One region of the Exiguobacterium sp. SH1S21 genome, then DNA from elsewhere that is predicted to be linked to it. Evidence: riboswitches for the same ligand, from Rfam matches in the RefSeq annotation. Region 1 holds a riboswitch; the other holds the start of a gene.
What was found. Region 1 has a riboswitch for thiamine pyrophosphate ahead of EVJ24_RS08040 (YkoF family thiamine/hydroxymethylpyrimidine-binding protein). Riboswitches for the same ligand answer to the same signal wherever they lie in the genome.

Region 1 (7,782 bases):
CGACGTAAACAGCTTCTTCGACATCTCAAATCCACTCCCGATATGATTTAGTTCAGTGTACACAAAAACCCTGAGCAATAGACTTTTTTTAGTGTCTATTACTCAGGGTACAGTTTACTCCTTTTGAGCGTGTTTTTTTTGTTGACAACGGACGTGATCCCGTTCATTATCTAAAAAGTAATGATTACGATTTAAAGGTGGTATACATCATGAAACGAATTCCGATCACAGTCTTGTCCGGATATTTAGGAAGTGGCAAGACGACGTTGCTCAATCATATGTTGAACAATCGGGATGGTAAAAAATATGCCGTCATCGTCAACGACATGAGCGAGCTGAACATCGATGAGCGATTGATTGACGGGGCAGGTTTTTCACGGACGGACGAGAAGTTGGTGGAGCTGTCTAACGGCTGCATCTGCTGCACGTTGCGAGAAGATTTACTCGAAGCGGTCAGCGAGATTGCGAACGACCGACAGCTCGACGGCATCATCATCGAGTCGTCTGGTATCTCGGAGCCGATCCCGGTCGCGCAGACGTTTACATATGCGGATGACGCCTTGGGTATCGACTTGACGAGCCGTGTGTATGTTGACGCGATGGTGACGGTCGTCGACGCGTATCGATTTTTAAAAGACTTCAACTCGGGCGAATCACTGCATGAACGGAAACAGGCTGTCGACACGGGTGATGTCCGGGAAGTCGTCGACTTGCTCGTCGATCAAGTCGAATTTGCCGACATCATCGTCCTCAACAAGGCAGACCGGGTCACGGAACCGGAACTGCACGAGATCGAAAGTCTGTTACGCGCGTTAAACCCGGCGGCGCAACTTTTGACAAGCACATACGGGAACGTGTTGTTGTCCGACCTATTAGACGTGAACTTGTTCGATTTTGACCAGGCGATGCACGCCGCCGGATGGATCCAAGAGCTCGAGACAGACGACCATACCCCTGAAACCGAAGAGTACGGCATCAGTTCGTTCGTCTATCGCCGCCGCCGTCCGTTCCACCCGGAGCGTTTACATGCGTGGATCGAACAGTTCCCGGAAGAAGTCGTCCGGGCGAAAGGTTTTTTATGGATCGCCTCACGGAACGACATCGCGTGCTTGTTCTCCCAAGCGGGGTACGCGTCGACGCTCGAACATGCGGGCCGTTGGCTCGCGACGCTTCCTGACGCGGAACGAAAGCAGATGTTCGCCGCCGAACCAGAGCTTGAGGCCGATTACATCGAGCCGTACGGCGACCGCCAGACGGAGCTCGTCTTGATCGGTCACCGAATGGACCGAGTGCGCGTCGAGCTTGAACTTGACGCCTGTCTACTGTCAGACGAAGAGATGGCGTCAGACTGGACAACGTTACGGGATACGCTTCCAGGAAACGGAATCGCGACGTTTTCATGATTTAACCGTTTACAATTCAGAATCGAACGGCTATACTTTTGCTTGCATGAACAACCGCATACATTGGACTACACTAGGGGTGCTTCGGCTGAGATGTGAGCATGGCTCCAATCCCTTATAACTCGATCCAGGTAATACTGGCGTGAGGAAGTGTGGCACTTTTTCTGATGGATTGATGATTGGATAAGTGGCCGCATTCTCATGGATGCGGCTTTTTTGTGTAACCAAATAAGGGGGGAATCATCATGAATCAACAATGTGGAACGAGCCCGATCGTCGGGTTCCGCTTTACGCTAAGCCCGATGACGTCAGAGTTCATACCGGTCATCAAAGGAGCACTCAAAGAGACTGATTTAAGCAACGTCTGGAGGCACACGGACGATGTATCGACCGTGATTCGCGGTCGGGCCGAGCACGTGTTTGACGTCGCGAAAGCAGTCTTGTCACACGCCACGAGAACAGGGGCGCATGTGTCGATGAGCGGGACGTTCTCGGCCGGATGTCCGGGCGACACGGCCGGGGACAATCTGCTCGACGTATCGAGTGAGCCGGTGAACGGGCGAGCGGCTGCCCAATACGTCTCTTCACAGTTCGCACTCTACCCGCTCGGTGATGATGATTACATGGACATTATCTATGAAGAGGTCGATTTCGCGAAAGCACGGGGCGTCTTCAATGACACGATGCATTATGCCTCAGGGATCCACGGAGATATCGAGCCGGTGTTCGCGTTTTATGAGGCGACGTTCAACCGCGTCCGCGAGAAGACGAGCCACGTCGTCATGACGGTCACGTTCAGTGTGAACAGTCCGTCGCACGAGGGACGCGTTGATGCTTAACTCATGGAAGTTGAAAGAAATCGTATTGCTGTCGATTTTATCGGTCGTCTTTGCCGTCGTCTATTTGGCGTTCGTCCATGTCGGGAACCTTTGGGCCGGTCTCATTGGACCGATCGCCTATGAATGGATTTTTGGGATTTGGTTCATCGTCTCGATTATTACCGCCTACATCATTCGAAAGCCAGGCGCCGCCTTTTTGTCGGAAGTGCTCGCGGCGTCGATCGAGATGATGATCGGCAATGCGATCGGTCCGCGCATCATCCTCGTCGGCATCATTCAAGGACTCGGCGCCGAAGCGGCGTTCGCACTAACCGGGTATAAGCGGTATGACTTGTGGGTGCTCATGCTCGCCGGATTCGGTGCGGCAATGACGAGTTTCGCATATACGTACGTCATGGGAGGTCTCAGCGCGCTCAGTCCGACGTACGTGGCTTTGATGTTCGCACTACGGGCGACGAGCGGGATGCTCATCGCAGGGATCGGCGGGAAGATTTTGAGCGACTTGTTGCTTCGAACGGGTGCGCTAGAAGGATATGCCGTCACCCGGCAGAGGAAGGCACATGGTTGAGACCGAGCGTCTGGCGTTTCGTTTCCCGGGGGAAGGACGCGACGTATTGACAGATATCACACTTCGTCTTACGGACGGCAGGACGCTCATCACCGGGGCGAGCGGGTCGGGGAAGTCGACTTTGTTCGCCTTGTTCAATCGGCTCTACCCGGACAACTGTGATGGGATTGTGACGGGGCGATTGCATCTATTCGGTCGGTCCTATGCCACGTATCGGCCTGGCGAGGTGAATCGCCGCGTCGGGACGGTGTTTCAAGACCCGGACAGCCAGTTCGTCATGCAGACGGTAGAGGAAGAGCTGATTTTCACGCTCGAAAACTTTTCGGTCGTCCGAAGCGAAATGATGGGCCGTGTCTCAGCGATTTTGTACGAGTTACATTTGTCCGATTATCGCCACCGCACCATCCATGATTTATCAGGGGGCGAGAAGCAGCAAATCGCCGTCGCCTGTGCCTTGATCGGACGTCCGGAATGGCTCTTACTCGACGAACCGCTCTCACACCTCGACCCGGCGACGGCACGTCGGTTCGTTCGCTGGCTCGACAAGTCCGCACGGAACGTCAATATCGTCGTCATCGAGCATCGTCCGTACATGTGGGGCGACTTCTTTGACCGGCACTTGGAACTCGTGAACGGAAGGATCGCAGGCGATGGATCGTTCGTCGTTCAACCGGATTATACATTTACGCCGATTGAAACGACACGGGGCACAAACATATTATTTCAGATACCGAAAGTGAATCACAAAAAGTTCCAACTTGTAGCGAGCAAAATCGCAGTGGCCCCCGGGGATGTGATCGCCATCCTTGGTCGGAACGGCAGCGGCAAATCGACGTGGCTAAAAAGCCTGGCGCGGCATCACCGTGAAGTCGGGCTCGTCCCGCAATCCCCGGCACATTTGTTTGTGACGAGTGACGTGTCGCGGGAACTAGCGTATGGACATAACCGTTCAATCGAGGACATGTTGGCACGCCTCGGGCTTGAACGTCTGCGTGGCGCCCATCCACTCTCACTCAGTCACGGTCAAAAACGGAGACTCGCCATCGGGGTGATGCTTCTGTCGGGTAAACAACTGCTCGCGTTTGATGAACCGACGGCCGGTTAAGACGAGGCATCACTTCGAGCGCTCCATGCATTGATAGCTGAACGAGTCCGTGCGGGGCAGACGGTCTTGTTCGTAACGCACGATCTCAGTTTCGCCCGTGCCGCGAGCACGTATTATTTGATGAGTGACGGGAACTTGAGTGGGCCGTACGATGCGTCGATTTGGGACGACTCGGACTTATTGCGGGCCCACGGACTGTTGACGGAGGCGCTTTGATGACGTTTCACGAGATGAACCCGACAATCAAGTTCTTGACCGTGACGTGTCTCATGTTCGGTCTCGCCTTCATGTACAACCCGTGGACTCCGCTCGTCGTCTTCTTCGGCACACTCGCCCTCCAATTCATCTTTTCCGACGTGAGCTGGAAGCGATGGGGACTGTTCATGATCCCATTTTTACTGACCGCGCTCGGGACGCTTTGGACGACGCTCGTCTTCGGCAGAGAGGCGAGCGGGCAAGTCGTGTTCTCGCTCTTCGGCAATGATGTCACCGAGGAGAACGTGTTGTTGGCGGCGACACTTTCGCTTCGGGTCCTCGCCTTTACGGTCCTGTCGCTTCTGTTCACGCTGACGACGGACCCGAAGCGGTTCGTCTACAGTCTGATGCAGCAGGCGAGATTGTCTCCGAACATCGCCTATAGCGTCTTCGTCGGCTTTCGCTTTTTCCCGATTTTAAAGATCGAACTGATGCAGCTCTATGAAACGCATGCCTTACGTGGGGTGCGCCTCGACACCCGGATCGATCACGTGCGGCACATCCCGAAACTCCTAATCCCGCTTCTTGCCGGCGCTATCCGTCAAGCCGAGCGGATCGCGTTCTCGATGGAGGCTCGGGGATTTACGGGTGAACATCGTTCCACGTACGAGGTGATTCCGGTCACGCGAAACGATTTTCTGTTGGCGTCACTCTTGTTCACGCTGTTCGGAGTAAGTGTATGGATCGGCGTGCGATAAAAAACAGGACGACTCATTTCGAGTCGTCCTGTTTTGTCTCTTTCAAGATCTTAAATTTCGGTTTGATCGATTCGTTATTGAACGCTTCGAGTACCGTATTTTCATTGGCCATGCGAATTTGTTGCGGTTCGCCTTTTGACGTCGTACCGATACAATACATGCTCGCCTCGTGCTCGGCGAATAACGTCTTGTACAGTGTGGAATGGTGCATGAGGCGCCCGGGCGAACCCCAACCGACGATGATCATGCCGCCGCTCGTCTCGACCTCGTCGAGCGTCTCTTCCACGTAATGAAAGTTCACTTCGTCGAGTTGAGACTCGACGTAGGGTAGGTTGTCATTGATGGCGAGCGTCGGGACGAGACTGATGACGCGCATCTCGCGGATCGGTTTGTCCAAATGGTTCCGCATGAGCATGTAGGCGCGTTGAGTCGTCGTACCAGATAAAAATGCATCGCTCATCCGTGGAGAATAGATGATGACGGCACAGATCACCCCATCGACGACGTCGGTGAATTCATACGTTCGCATGTAACGCTTTGTCTTGCCTTCGTTAAATATCGATTTGACTCGAATCGTCACTTCCTCGATATGCGTGTTCATGTTGTTTCCTCACTTTAACCAAGTAGTGCCGGGTCATGCCCAGCCTGCGAACCAATCGAGATACCGGATCGTATACCGGGCGACCTGCTGCGTCGTCGTCGTCGTGTCACCAGGCAGTAAAGACAGCTCGTCCTGGTACTGCTCATAAAAGGACATGACGTCTGACACATACTGGTCACTCCGGTTGTATTCAAAGATGGCGTTTTGAATCGATTCGATTGAATCATTCGTCTGCCCGCCGTGCTCGCTCAAATAGTAAGCGGCGGCATGGGCCGAGTCGACCAAACTATGAGGGTCGGCCTTGCCGTCATCATCCCCGTCTCGGCCTAAGCCTCCGTACTGCTCAATCAGCGTCAAGTCGGTCAAATCGACTTCGTCTTCCGGGACATCACCTTTTTGGTCATCCGTATCATACTGCCAACCGAGCCACGTCCGCGGCATGAATTGGAACGGTCCGATTGCGCCGACCGAGGAGCGCATCGATGAACTGTGCGAGAAGATCGTTTCGACACGGTGGACGGCGGCGAGTAGCCGCCAATCGACGTCATAGGTGGCCGCGGCTTCCTTGTAGACGTCTTGGTGGACCGCCGGGATACCGTGGTCACCGTAGTAGGCCCGGTAGAGGGCGTTGTTCACTTTATCATGTTGACCAAACCAGCCGATTGCGCCGAGGCACAGCACGATCACAAGCATTACGCCGGTCAGTCGCAGCATCATTCGTTTCAAGATTCCGCCTCCTAGCTTTCTAGACAATACCCGAATAGTGTAGCATATAGCTAACAGGAAGGACAGGAGAGGATATAGATGCTTGAACAGGTCGTCTTTACGATTATTCTTGCGTATTTATTGATCGTACAACTATTCAACGCCCGGCTCGTGAAGCCGATGATCGAGGCGCTCGGGAGAACCCGTGTCTATGAAGAGACGATCAAGTCGGCATGGGGGCTGAGCCTGCTCTTACTAGCGCTCGTCTTCTTGTTCCAAGTCCCGCCGGAAGCAGTCGGTCTCGGGTTCGCGCCGCCGGATGGGGACGGGCGCGCCTGGCAGTATTTCTTCTTTTCGACCATAGTCATCTCAGGTCTCATCGCGTTCTATTTACTCGTCAAGACGTCGGCCGCGTTACGGACAAAGCTTCGGCCGTTTTACGGGCTTGAGATTGAACGGTTGCTCCTTCCGCGCACGACCGACGAAGCGAGGGCGTGGGGCGCAGTATCGTTCACGGCCGGGGCGACCGAAGAGTTCATATTCCGTGGCGTCCTCTTGTATACGATTTCTTTATACACGGACGTCCCGGACGCGACGCTCGCCATCATCGGGGGCGGGCTGTTCGGTCTGGCCCATGCGTACCAGGGTCCGAAAGGGGTTGTCACGACGGGCCTTGTCGGTTTCCTGTTCGGTTATTTATATTTGGCGATGGGAATATTGTGGCCGTTGATCATCATCCATACGTTGCTCGACTTGATCGCCGGGCCGATTCACGTCACCGACGCAAAAACTGACTGACAGCGTTCTCGTAGGCAGGTTGGTCTTTTAAGATACAATTCGTATGCTCGGCGCCGTGAATGAGTGCGAGCGCGTTCTGGCGGTTGAGTGCGTTCATCTCGACGGACATCCAGGTCGGGACAAAGTCGTCTTTCGTGCCATGGATGAACAGCACCGGTGCAGTGATTGATGCGAGCGCTACTTTCGGTCGGACTTGCCGCATCGTGAACCGGGCCCGACTCCACAAGAAGTAATTGATGCCTGGCAACAACAAGTCACCCGGTAAGCGATGAAGCACGTTCAATTGGTGACGCATGAGTTGCCTCATGTCATCGAACGGGCACTCGGCGATCAAAAAATCCACATCAGTGAGCGGGCCGGCCTGAAGAATCGTCGCGGCGCCCATCGATACGCCGTGGAGCCCGACTTGATCGACCGTCTCATGGTCGCGTAACCACTCGACCCAGTCGACGATGTCATGTTTCTCGTGGTATCCGTACGAGGCGTACACCCCTTCCGACTCTCCGTGTGAGCGCAAGTCGACCGCAAGCAAGTTATAGCCGAGCCGGTGGAACATCGCCAAGTGCGGTGCCATAAAGCTGTGGGAGGCCGTATAACCGTGGACGAAAACAATCCACTTTTTATGATTGTTGTTCCGATAGACCCGGCCATACAGACGGTAGCCGTCACGGGAACGGAGGGAGACGTGCTCGAACGGCACGTCGTGATAAAAGGATTGATCTTCTTTCGTATAGGGTGCTAAGAGCATCTCGGGCGTCTTACGTTTTCCACGAGTCATCCGCTTGAACGCGTAATAACTGACGGCGTAAT
Region 2 (7,782 bases), on a different contig from region 1:
GCCGAACTCCGCCAAAAACAGCATTGCGTAACCGAATACGAACAGACTGAGCAGACGATGCTCGACTTGTCGCGGGTTACGTAACAAGACGTCGAGCGCGAGATGGCTCAACAAGAAGGCCGGCAGTAAATAGGCGGCCATATAGACAAATAACGCGGTCATGAACAGACCCCTTTCTTAAATAGATACGTCTTTACTTTCTCTATCGGCCGCATCAATTCCTTTTTCGAACGGGCTGACACATCACCGCAAAAAAAGCGAGCGGATTTCCGAATCCGCTCGCTCACATGATTTATATCGTCTCTTCGATTGCAGTATCACCTTTGACCAAGTCGATGGCTTTGTTTGCCGCTTCTTGTCGACCGATGACATGGGCCAAGAACGCTGCGACATCCGCCCGCGGAATCTCGCCCGTCGACACGCTGTCGACGTTCACTTTGCCTGTACCGGCATCGTCTGTGAGCGCGCCTGGACGGACGATCGTATAGTCGAGTCCACTCTGTTCGAGCAAACGGTCCGCATGATGTTTCGCCACGTAGTATGGTTTCATCGAATCGGGCCATGCCGAGCGATCTTCCGCTTTCAAGGCACTGAGCATCACGAAGTGCTTAATGTTGCCGTTCGCTTGGGCCGCCTCGACACTTTTCGCCGCACCGTCTAGGTCGATGAGTAACGTTTTGTCGGCTCCCGTGCTGCCGCCCGAACCGGCCGCGAACACGACTGCGTCCATTCCGCTCATCGCTTGCTTCAACGTCTCAACGTCACCTTCTAAGTCTCCGAGAACCGCCTGATAGCCGTTCGCTTTGAACTCGTCTAGCTGCTCTTGTTTCCGCACCATCGCGGTGACTTCGTGCTTCCCATCCTGTTTCAATCGTTCTACGAGTTGCTTTCCAATCTGTCCATTCGCTCCAATTACAAATACGTTCATCTGTCTTCCTCCTCAAATAAAATTCAGAGACAAGCGAAACGCCGTGTGGCAATGGCCACGTCCGGTGCAGAAGCAATGGCCGAGATGACAGCTACGCCGTCAGCCCCGTCACGTCGAATCGCTTCGACGTGTTCAGGCATGATTCCACCAATCCCCACGATTGGCAAATGCTGAAACCGGGCTCGAACTTGCCGAATGAGCACCGTTCCGTTCACTTCGGCCGCGTCTTGTTTCGACACAGTCGGATGAACCGGTCCAATTCCGACATAGTCGGCGTATCTCGAAGCCGTTGCGGCTTGCTCGATCGAGTGGACCGAGACACCGAGCCACTTGTTTGAACCGATTCGCCGACGAACGACTTCGGCTGCTACATCTTCTTGTCCGACGTGGACCCCATCTGCATCGAGTTTGATTGCCAATTCGACGTCATCGTTAACGATGAACGGGACACGGTACTGTCGACAAAGTGTATGCAACGCTCGTGCCATCGCTTCTTTTTTATCCCCATACAGTGGCTCTTTACCTTTTTCGCGAAATTGAAAACATGTCACACCACATTGAAACGCCGTTTCGACCGTCTGAACGAGATCAAACGTATCCGCCGTGCCGCAGATGAAGTAGAGCTTTAACCGCTCAACGATAGGCGATGAATTCAATGGAAACCACCTCTTTCGGGTGCTTGTTATACGCCCAATGATTTGTCGGTCCATGCCCGTTGCCGATCTTTAATCCGTGGGCGATGGCACTATGGATGAACTGTTTCGCCTTCTGCGCGGCTTCCATAACGGTATACCCGTTCGCGAGCTCCGCTGTTAGCGCAGCCGAAAACGTGCAACCGGTCCCGTGCGTATCTTTCGTCAGCAACCGTGGCGTCACCATTCGAAACGTATCGGTTTTCGTCATGACTAGGTCTTCGGCGAGAGGACCATCCAAATGACCGCCTTTCAACATGACGACGTCTGCCCCGTAAGACAACAAGCGCTCAGCTGCTTTCATACGATCAGTGAACGTACAAATCGTCAAGCCGGTCAACACTTCAGCTTCAGGGATATTTGGCGTGACGACCGTCGCCATCGGTAACAGCCTCGTCCGTAGCGCGGTGACGGCGTCCCGTTCAAGCAAGGTCGCACCGCCTTTAGCGATCATGACCGGATCGACGACGACATTTTGAAAACGATGCTGCTCGAGCGCGTCAGCTACGACATCAATCAACTCACGATTGAACAGCATCCCGGTCTTGCACGCCGAGATGATAAAGTCTGATCCGACTGCATCGAGCTGGCGTGCGACGAGGTCGGCGGAGACGGCTTCGACACCGTGCACGCCACGCGTGTTTTGAGCCGTCACCGCGGTCACGACACTCGTGCCAAATACGCCTAATTCTTGAAACGTTTTCAAATCGGCTTGGATTCCGGCGCCCCCGCCAGAGTCCGAGCCGGCGATGGTCAAGACTTGAGGCCTCATCGCGCGAACACCTCGATTCGGTCGCTCGGCAGGTCAGTTGACGTCATGGTAGCGAGCGCGTTGAGAAAGTGGATCGGGAAATCCCCCGGACCCGTCGCTGCTTCACTCGCCAACTCGCCGCATCGTGCATATCCGGTGAGCGCGGTCGAGGTTGCCGTCATCACGTCCGGTTCAACAGCAAGGAACGCACCGACGACCGCACTGAGTAGACAGCCAGTGCCTGTCGTCTCTGTCATGAGCGGATGCCCGCCCAAAATTTCTAGCGTGACCGTCCCATCGCTCACGAAATCTGTCGCCCCGGTAATCGCGACAACACAGCTATATCGGTTCGCTGCTCGTTCGGCGAGTTGTTGCGGATGATGTGTGCCGCTTCCGGCGTCGACCCCTTTCGTCGTCCAACCGGCATCGACAAGCGTGGCGACTTCCCCGGCGTTCCCACGGATGACCGTGACGCGTACGTCTTGCAAAATCCGTTCGACGACGTCGCGGCGGAACGATGTCGCCCCGACACCGACCGGGTCTAGGACGACAGGACGATCCGACTGATTCGCGGCTTGTCCGGCACGTATCATCGTCGCCTCGGTCATAGCGTCAAGCGTCCCGATGTTTAAGACGAGGGCATCGCTCACGGTCGCCATGTCTGCCACTTCTTCGATCGCATCGGCCATGACCGGGGAAGCCCCGACGGCGAGCAACCCGTTGGCCGAGAAGTTAGCGACGACGGTGTTCGTAATGTTATGGACGAGCGGTCGCTTCAACCGGACGGCTTCCCATAGATCCGGCCTCATTGTCCCACCTCAAGCGGCAGTTCCCACGATTCGAGTGTCCAGGCCATCTCCCAAAACGCGAGCTCATAGTAGCAACTTTTCAAAAACAGTTGCTGATAGCGAATCCGTTCTGACTCCGTCGCTTGTCCCGCCAATTCATCAAGTCGCTCGATCTGCTCTTCGACAAGTTCACGGAACCATTCCGAACCGTACGTCGCAATCCAAACAGAGTAAATCGGATGGTCTGGTTCTGCGTCCTTCAAGCGCTCCCCGATCTCGTAATACACCCAGTAGCATGGAAGAATCGCCGCGAGCACGTCTCCGAGCGTCGGGCCGGCTTGTTGCATATGGAGCGCGTATGCATAAGCCGTCGGAGCTGGTTCGAACGTCGCCCACTCCATGTCACTAACCGCGAGCATCGTAAAAAATTCCCGATGCAACTCGTGCTCCGCCTCGATCGTGTGGAGGGCGTGCGTCAAAAATCGGCTCGCCAGCTCCATCGTCGGGGCAAGTGTAGCGCCCTTCGCCTGTACTTTCGAAAATTGATTCAAGTAGTACGAGTCTTGCATCACGTAATGCCGAAACTTCGCCTCGTCGAGCGTCCCGTCTCCGAGCGCGCGGACGAACGGATGGTGGAAACTCGCCTCAAACAAGGCGTCGGCCTCTTGGCGGATGTGTGCGGTAAATGTCATCGTATTCTCCTCCTTTGTATGAAAAAAGACGCCGCCTCCCATAACGGAAGCGGCGTCGGCCATACACAAAGAGTGTGAGAAAGGACGTTTCGCCCACTTCCCTCCGCTAGCGTGAACTAGATCAGGTTCAAAGGGTCTGGACCTTGTCCATCTCAGCCGCGTCAAGCGACTCCCCTAGTGGCAAACATTATGAAATTCGGTCATCTTCGACCACATCATATCAATCTTTTTGAAAAATGCAAACCCTTTAACGCGAGAAGCGACGGTTGAGAGCGCTCCCAAAATGCGAGAACCGTTCCGTCCCGAGCTTACGACGGTTCGAGGCCGCGAACACGTAATAATCGACCTTCCCCATAAAATAAATCAAGCGCAGTCCTGCGATAAAGAACGTGATGATCGTGCTGATTGCAAAGCCGACCCCATACCAATCGATCCCGCGCGATAGTAACGACAACGTGAACAAGGCGTTCAATGTGAAGAACGATAGGTTGACGAACAACGCACCACGCCGGTCCTCAAAATAAAGCAAGAGCAGCGTCAGTACGAGAATCATCGCGTTCGCGAACGCGGCGAGCGTCGTCATCCGGAAAATTTGACCGACTTCTTCCGGGACACCGATCCAACCGACGAACACACCCGCCATCAGGATCGCGAACAAGGTGACGACACCTTGACTTCGCCCAAGTCGGATCAATTCATTTTTCAACACCGTCGTCATCGTCTGCTTCGCCTTCTCAATTTGGTGTAACGCCCCGCCATAATTGATCAAGCCGTAAAACGTTCGATAGCGCTCGTAAAACCTTGTCTCGACAGCGACGACGAACAAGAGCTGGGTCGGGATGATCGTCAAGTACGACCAGAACACAGCCGTGTCATAATACGGATTGAACACGAACGAATCGGCAATCACCATGCGCCCTTCACCAAACCAAATGATGAAGTTGGTCACCCAGATTCCAAGCACGTATAACACACCAATCGCAAACAAGTCCGGATACTTATCAAAGTACCGGAAGTATGAAAACTCTCGCGTCGCATACCTAAGTGGAAACGTTCGGAGCATCGCGAAGAATAGCCCGAACAGCGTCACGACCATCCCAACAGTAAAGCCAAACAGAAGCTCGAGGCTCGATGGGTTGACCATGAGACGACTGATCAAATAGACGCTCGCGACTGAAATAACCCCGCCTAGCAAGAAGCTGTAAGCGACCGCTTGATAAAATTTGGCGGCGCTCAAGAACAGGAACATGACCCAGATGACGTTGATGGTCATGAATAAGACGAACAGGACGAGCTTATAGGCGAAACTGAGCGGTGAAATCAGCCAAAACACGCTATACATGACGACGGCAGCGAGAATCGTCACTTTTAACATGCCGGTGAAGACAGGAAAGATCTCATGGGCTTTCTTTTCATAAAATAAATCAGCCACGTATCGCGTGACGACGAGCTGCTGAAAACTAAATAGAATTTGCGAGAAAATGAACGCGTAAGACACGGATAGCATAAACAGTGTCCGTTCCTCGAGTGACAACATCGGCATCTGAAACGCCAACCATTGAATCGTACCGACAACGAGGATGACGATCAGCCAAGGGCCCGATGTGACGAGACCGGAAAACGTGTACGCCTTCAGTCTTGAAGAGTAATAGTCTTCTTGAAACAGCTTTTGTAACTTAAACCCGATGCCCGCCATACTGTTCCCTCCTCGCTTCATAGATGGCTTTATAGCGGTCGACGAACTGTTGCAATCGATAATACTGACGGACACGCTCGCGGCCGTTTTTACCGAAGCGCATCCGTTCGCGCGGATAATCCATCATCCATTCGACTTTGTCAGCGATGGCTTCCGGATGGACCGGAGGAACGATGAAGCCGGCCGGACCGAACGGATCATCAGCGCGTCCGTAAAGTAGTTCCGAACAAGCCCCGACATCGGTCGCCACCCAAGGGATGCCAGCCGCCATCCCTTCTAAAATGGCGAGCGGCTGCCCTTCCGATATGCTCGTCAGCAACAACAAATCAAATTTCGGCAACCAGTCTTGTACGTTCACTTTCCCGACGAGTTCGACATAGTCGGTCAGCCCGCTCTGCTCAATCAGTAGACGACATTCTTCGGCGTACTCTTCGTCCTCATCAAGCGGACCCATGATTGTCAGTTTAAACAGCCGATGGCGCTCTTGAAGGATTTTTGCGGAATAAATCATCGTCTTCAAATCCTTGATCGGAACGAGGCGGACGATAGCCCCGATTTGGAACACATCATTCTCAGCTCGCTCAAGCGTAGCGTGGATATGACGGTCGTCAATCCCGTTGGCGATAATTTTCGTCTTCTCGCTAGGCGCCCCAATCCACTCTTGATATTCGCGATTCCGCTCGAAGAGTGTGATAATCTCGTCGGCCGCGTTATACGCCTCGCGTGACAAGTGATGGAAAAAGCGAACCCATCTCGGTTTGTAAGGGGACGGAATCCAATAAGACTGAAGGATTTCTTCCTCGCGTTCACGTGAGTAGATGCCGTGTTCGGTCAAAATGAACGGGATACCTTGCGTCTCTTTCATGTAAGATGCAACGACACCGGCGTAGCCTGTCGAGATGGAGTGGACGAGATCGACTTTTGGTAACGGTTGATGCAACACACGCAAGATCGGCATATACATACTTTGCCACATCCAAAAGTAGTCGATGAACGAGCCTCCGTTCATTTCTTCTGCGTAAGCCGATTTTACGTTTCTCCAAAAGAACTCGCTTGAGAAGAAGGCTTGGCTTGATGGAACTTGTTTCCCGAGAATGCCAAGCGCTTGCCGGTTCGGATTTTTCAACATGAGCCATTCCGAAATTTTCCGCTCGTCTTCGGCGTCGAGCTTCATTCGACCCTTCGCCTTTTTATCCATATCGCTCAAATAAAGGTGCGTGATCCCTGACACGTTTTGCGGCAACTCATATTTCATATCTTCTGGCCGCTTGACCGATGGCTGAATCGAGATGATTTCAAACTCGACTTCCGGCATCGCTTCAATCAGCGTCTGCGTCCAACTCGAGACACCTCCGCTCACATACGGGTAACTCCCTTCTAACACGAGACCAATCTTCATTGCGGGTCCCCCTTGATGGCGATTTCAGCGTTCGCTGATGTCAATTGGACGAGATAGAGTGGACGGTCCGCCTCCATCTGCTCGACCGTACCGAATGCGAATTTGCCTGTGTCCAATGATTGGCCCACTTTTAGACGGACGGTGAAGTGGGACGGATTAACGATTCCGTCTCCAGCCAAATAAATGGTCTCGTCATCAAACGTGACGTTCAAGTCTGCCTCTTGATACGTGATTAGCTTTTCTGTCGCATAGTGCTGTGTGTAAGCTTCTAAATAAGGATAGTTGACGTTGACGTCATTGACGATTTTCTTCAAGCTGGCAAACATTGTATCCCAGTCGCGACCGAACGCACGGTCTGGATCGATGACGTCATCCGGGTGGATAAAGTGTGAAAACACCCCAAAGTTAGCAATCGCATCGACCATTTGGAAGATCGAACCTCTTTCTTCCCCGTAGTCACTCGTGATGCGCGGGAAATGATAGATTCCGGTATGTGTCGTATCAAATTCGAACTCTTGGACAAAATCACCACTTTCCGGGTCACCGGTATAGAGTGACGCAATCGTCCGCAGTTCAGGCAACGCTTCAGCAATCGCGTCGACACCGGTACGATTGAGTGCGTTCGAAGGCGGGACGTATGACTTGAGTTGTTCTTCAGGGAAATAGTTAGCAAATACCGACTCGGCCTGTGACAGTGAACGCTTCATCTCGTCTTTGTCTTTCCACGGGATATATCCGTACGTCGGATCGATCGGTTCATCGGCTGTGACGAGTGATTGGTGATTGTAGCCGTGTAATCCGATCTCACCACCCTGCGCCAATAGTTTTCGACCGAA

Region 2: linked by a shared signal. The riboswitch ahead of tenA (thiaminase II) and the one ahead of EVJ24_RS08040 (YkoF family thiamine/hydroxymethylpyrimidine-binding protein) in region 1 are both predicted to bind thiamine pyrophosphate.

What each region holds. Positions count from the first base shown of each region.
Region 1 covers NZ_SJUY01000004.1:228,872-236,653, reverse strand. Annotated here, with positions in the region: gene EVJ24_RS08045 (GTP-binding protein) at 210-1,403, shown strand; TPP riboswitch at 1,469-1,569, shown strand; gene EVJ24_RS08040 (YkoF family thiamine/hydroxymethylpyrimidine-binding protein) at 1,649-2,242, shown strand; gene EVJ24_RS08035 (ECF transporter S component) at 2,235-2,810, shown strand; gene EVJ24_RS08030 (ATP-binding cassette domain-containing protein) at 2,803-3,915, shown strand; gene EVJ24_RS08025 (hypothetical protein) at 3,946-4,131, shown strand; gene EVJ24_RS08020 (energy-coupling factor transporter transmembrane component T family protein) at 4,131-4,868, shown strand; gene EVJ24_RS08015 (DUF1643 domain-containing protein) at 4,882-5,469, opposite strand; gene EVJ24_RS08010 (lysozyme) at 5,503-6,186, opposite strand; gene EVJ24_RS08005 (CPBP family intramembrane glutamic endopeptidase) at 6,274-6,972, shown strand; gene EVJ24_RS08000 (alpha/beta hydrolase) at 6,950-7,782, opposite strand, start outside.
Region 2 covers NZ_SJUY01000001.1:615,241-623,022, forward strand. Annotated here, with positions in the region: gene EVJ24_RS03015 (GGDEF domain-containing protein) at 1-162, opposite strand, end outside; gene EVJ24_RS03020 (SDR family oxidoreductase) at 293-928, opposite strand; gene thiE (thiamine phosphate synthase) at 952-1,584, opposite strand; gene thiD (bifunctional hydroxymethylpyrimidine kinase/phosphomethylpyrimidine kinase) at 1,562-2,392, opposite strand; gene thiM (hydroxyethylthiazole kinase) at 2,389-3,180, opposite strand; gene tenA (thiaminase II) at 3,177-3,851, opposite strand; TPP riboswitch at 3,933-4,037, opposite strand; gene pelG (exopolysaccharide Pel transporter PelG) at 4,099-5,547, opposite strand; gene pelF (GT4 family glycosyltransferase PelF) at 5,528-6,946, opposite strand; gene EVJ24_RS03055 (DUF2194 domain-containing protein) at 6,943-7,782, opposite strand, start outside.